DNA from 2 places in the Agromyces sp. NPDC127015 genome. Region 2 is predicted to be linked to the other one. Evidence: predicted binding sites of a transcription regulator. Region 2 holds the regulator's gene; the other holds the start of a gene.

Region 1 (2,388 bases), on a different contig from region 2:
GCCCGCCGAGGGCGGCTCAAGGACGGCCGGCTGCTGTCGGCCGCCCTCAAGGAGCGGACCGGACGCCCGAAGCCCGGCGTCGAGGCATCCCTCGCGCTGTACGGTGAGAAGACGCGGCGCAGGGATTGGGGGCCGCAGGTGGCAGCGCGAATCGAACCGAGCCCGGAGGCGAGGAGCGTTCGGCTGCGACTGGAGGTGGAGCGGGGCGAGATCCGCGTGCTCGACAGCACCGTCGTCGATGTCGCGCCGCCCGAGCAGGGCACGGTGCGCGGCACCGCGTTCATCGAGGTGAGGGCGGGCAAGGCCGTCGTCGCCCTGCAGGCCGTCGTCGACCCCGGGCTGAGCATCGGGATCCCGGACCGCACCGATCCCGACGACGCGTTCCGCGGGCACCGCGTCGTCGAGGAGGAGACGTGGGAGGCCGCGGTGCTCGTGCCCCTCGAGGCCGTCGCCGACCGCGACGCAGAGCTCTCGGTCTCGATCTACCGGGCGTCCGAGCGGTTGATCCTCGAGACGGCGTCGGAGTCGCCGCTCGCCCGACGCTCGCGTCGGGTCGAGGAGCTCGCGGCGTCGAAGCCGATGCGCGCCGCCGACCTGCCGCACCTCAGGACCGATCGCGACGGCCGCAAGCCGGAGCCGCGGGCGAGCGCCGACTGAGCGCCCGCACGGCGGTGCGCCGCGCGACGGCCGCCCCTCGGGCTAGCCACCCCGAGGCATCCGGTCTAGCGTGAAGCGCGGGGGAGATTCCGCGCGATTCCGGAATACCGACCCCCTTCGCAAAGTTGAGTTCAGTAGACTCAAGTTTTGAACGAAGGGACCATTGAGTGGCAAACATGCAGGGCGCGCCGAACTCGCAGGAGGAGCAGAAGTCGGCGCTCGAACAGTTCGGCGTCAACCTCACCGACCTCGCGAAGGCCGGCAAGCTCGACCCGGTGATCGGCCGTGACGCCGAGATCCGGCGCGTGAGCCAGGTGCTGACCCGTCGTACCAAGAACAACCCCGTGCTCATCGGCGAGCCCGGCGTCGGCAAGACGGCCGTCGTCGAGGGTCTCGCCCAGCGCATCGTCGCGGGCGACGTCGCCGAGTCGCTGAAGGACAAGCAGCTCGTCTCGCTCGACATCTCCGCGCTCGTCGCGGGCGCGATGTACCGCGGCCAGTTCGAGGAGCGGCTGAAGGCCGTGCTCAAGGAGATCAACGAGGCCGAGGGCGGCATCATCACCTTCGTCGACGAGCTGCACCTGCTCATGGGCGCGGGCGGCGGCGAGGGGTCCGTCGCGGCCTCCAACATGCTGAAGCCCATGCTCGCCCGCGGCGAGCTGCACCTCATCGGCGCGACCACGCTCGACGAGTACCGCGAGTACATCGAGAAGGACGCCGCGCTCGAGCGCCGATTCCAGCAGGTGTACGTCGGCGAGCCGAGCGTGGAGGACACGATCGCGATCCTGCGCGGGCTCAAGGGCCGCTACGAGGCCCACCACGGGGTCACGATCTCCGACGCCGCGCTCGTCGCCGCGGCATCCCTGTCGAACCGGTACATCACGGCGCGCCAGCTGCCCGACAAGGCCATCGACCTCATCGACGAGGCCATGTCGCGACTCAAGATGGAGATCGACTCGTCGCCCGTCGAGATCGACCAGCTCAAGCGCCAGGTCGATCGCATGAAGCTCGAGGAGCTCGCCCTCAAGAAGGAGAAGGACGACGCCTCGAAGGAGCGGCTCGCGAAGCTGCGCGAGCAGCTCGTGTCGCTCGAGCGCGAGCTCGCCGAGCTCGAGGCACGGTGGGCGCGCGAGCGCCAGGGCCTCAACCGGGTCGGCGACCTCAAGAAGCAGCTCGACGAGGCGATCACCCAGCGCGACCTCGCACTGCGCGGCGGCGACTACCAGAAGGCCTCGCGGCTCGAGTACGAGACGATCAAGAACCTGCAGCGCGACCTCGAGGCGGCCGAGCAGGCGGATGCGTCCGGCAACGCCGGCGGCGAACCGCGCATGGTCAACGAGCAGGTCACCGACGAGGACATCGCCGCCGTGATCTCGGCGTGGACGGGCATCCCCGTCGGCCGGCTCATGCAGGGCGAGACCGAGAAGCTGCTGCACCTCGAGCAGGAGCTCGGCAAGCGCCTCATCGGCCAGAAGCGTGCCGTCGCGGCCGTCGCCGACGCGGTGCGCCGCTCGCGCGCCGGCATCAACGACCCGAACCGGCCGACCGGCTCGTTCCTGTTCCTCGGCCCGACCGGCGTCGGCAAGACCGAGCTCGCGAAGGCGCTCGCCGAGTTCCTCTTCGACGACGAGCGCGCCATGGTGCGCATCGACATGTCGGAGTACGGCGAGAAGTTCTCGGTGTCGCGCCTCGTCGGCGCCCCTCCCGGGTACGTCGGCTACGACCAGGGCG
Region 2 (2,388 bases):
CTGCCGGTGCTCGACGACCTCGACCGCGCCGAGAAGCACGGCGACCTCGAGGCGGACTCGCCCTTCGCGACGATCGCCGCGAAGCTGCGCGGCGCCGTCGAGAAGCTCGGGCTCGCCGCGTTCGGCGAGGTCGGCGAGCCGTTCGACCCGCAGCGCCACGAGGCGATCTTCCAGCAGCCCAGTGACGAGGTCGAGGTCGACACGGTCGCCGATGTCGTCGAGACCGGGTACACGCTGGGCGGCGTGCAGCTGCGCGCCGCGAAGGTCGTCGTCAAGACGCCGGCGGCCTAGCCCCGCCGCACCCACTCCCCGGTGGTCGAGTAGCGAAGCGTCTCGAGACCCGCGCATCAGGTCTCGATACGCGCTACTCGACCACCGGACCCATTTCAGACAGACTCAGAGAGAGGAGGTGCCGATGGCCAGTCAGGACTGGTTCGACAAGGACTTCTACCAGGTGCTCGGCGTCTCCAAGGACGCGAGCGACGCGGAGATCAAGAAGGTCTACCGCAAGCTCGCGCGCAAGTACCACCCCGACCAGAACCCGGGCGACGCTGCGGCCGAGGCGAAGTTCAAGGAGATCAGCGAGGCGAACGCGGTGCTCTCCGACCCCGAGCAGCGCAAGGAGTACGACGCGATCCGGGCGATGGGCACGGGCGCGCGGTTCACCGCGCCGGGCGCCGGCGGCCAGGGCGGCTTCGACGACGTCTTCGGCGGCATGTTCGGCCAGGGCGGCGGGCAGCGCTACACGTTCCAGCAGGGCGGCGGCGCCGAGTACGACGACCTGCTCAGCGGCCTGTTCGGGGGCGGCCGGTTCGGCCAGTCGACCGGCGGATACCGCGGGTTCGGCGGCCCGACCAAGGGCCGGGACGTCTCGGCGACGACGACGCTCGACTTCATCACCGCCACCAAGGGCGACCAGGTCACCCTGCAGACGGCCGACGGCAAGCCGATCACGGTGCGCATCCCGGCGGGCGTCTCGGACGGCCAGAAGATCCGGCTGCGCGGCAAGGGCCACCCCTCGCCCGACGGCGGCGAGACGGGCGACCTCATCCTCACCGTCAACGTGCGCAAGCACCCCGTCTTCGAGCGCGACGGGCTCAACCTGCGGGTCACCGTGCCGGTGACCTTCACCGAGGCCGCGCTCGGCGCGACCATCCAGGTGCCGACCCTCGGCGGCGACCCCGTGAAGCTCAAGGTCGCGCCCGGCACGCCGAGCGGCCGCGTGCTGCGCGTGAAGGGGCGCGGCGTGGAGACCAAGAAGGGCACAGGCGACCTGCTCGCGGTCGTGCAGATCGCGGTGCCGTCGCACCTCTCGAAGGACGCGCAGGCGGCCGTCGAGGCACTCGCCGCGGCGCTGCCCGACGAGAACCCACGCGACGAACTGCTCGCGAAGGCCCGGGGCTGACATGAACGAGACGAGCCCGCTCTTCGTCATCTCGGTCGCAGCCGAGCTCGCGGGCATGCACCCGCAGACGCTGCGGCAGTACGACCGGCTGGGCCTCGTCTCGCCGACGCGCACAGCGGGCAAGTCGCGCCGCTACTCGATGCGCGATGTCACCCAGCTGCGCGAGATCGCGCAGCTGTCGAGCGAGGGCGTGAGCCTCGAAGGCATCCGCAGGGTGCTCGGGCTCGAAGACGAGGTGCAGTCGCTGCGGGCCCGCGTGCGCGAGCTCGAGGCGGCACTGGCCGACGAGATGCTCAACCGCCCGGGCCGGCGCATCTTCGCGGCCGGCTCGGCCGGAGAGGTGATCACCCTCAAGGCCGGCACGCGCGCGCGCCGTGAGAACGCCGTCGTCGTCTGGCGCCCGCTCGAACGCTGAACGTCAGCGCGTCGTCCGGCATTCGGGCGAATGCCGGACGACGCGGGTTCGTGCCGATGAGGCCTCAGCGGCCCCGGACGGGGTACGAGACGATCTGCCCGTCGCCGAAGACGCCGGCCGAGACGACCACCTTGCCGCTCTGCCATTCGACGCCGGCCGGGCTGTCGACCTCGGCGAACGTCGAGACCGATCCGTCGCGCGTGATCGCCGACACCTTGCCGCCGAACATCTGGCTGACGTAGATCGTGCCGTTCGGCGCCACCGCGAGTCCGGTCGCTCCGGCGAAGCCGGTGGCGACCAGCGCGGAGTCCCCGCTCACCGGGTCGACGCGGTAGACCGAGCCGTAGGGGAATCCGAGCCCGGGCGCCCCGGGAAGGGTCGACACGTAGAGCATCCCGTCGGTGCCCATCTCGACGTCGGTCGGCACGGGCTCGGCGTCGTAGGTCAGGCCGACGACGCACTCGTCGAGCACGATCGGCTGCCCCTCGACCTCGCCGACCACGCGCATCTCGTCGGTGACCACGAGCGGCTGCGGGGGCAGCACGGCGACCGTCGAGACCTCGTCGCC

The links. The regulator HspR, encoded in region 2, represses chaperone genes until heat shock. The targets are predictions, from matches to a motif close to AAGTTGAGTCNNNNNGACTCAACTT.
Region 1: a site for HspR is predicted at 780-804, ahead of ACFWGP_RS09365 (ATP-dependent Clp protease ATP-binding subunit). Genes of this name have one in related genera too.

Annotation. Positions count from the first base shown of each region.
Region 1 is NZ_JBHXDI010000002.1:678,990-681,377, reverse strand. It holds gene ACFWGP_RS09370 (hypothetical protein) at 1-657, shown strand, start outside; gene ACFWGP_RS09365 (ATP-dependent Clp protease ATP-binding subunit) at 834-2,388, shown strand, end outside.
Region 2 is NZ_JBHXDI010000001.1:577,747-580,134, forward strand. It holds gene ACFWGP_RS02665 (nucleotide exchange factor GrpE) at 1-291, shown strand, start outside; gene ACFWGP_RS02670 (DnaJ C-terminal domain-containing protein) at 416-1,405, shown strand; gene ACFWGP_RS02675 (heat shock protein transcriptional repressor HspR) at 1,407-1,820, shown strand; gene ACFWGP_RS02680 (ScyD/ScyE family protein) at 1,885-2,388, opposite strand, start outside.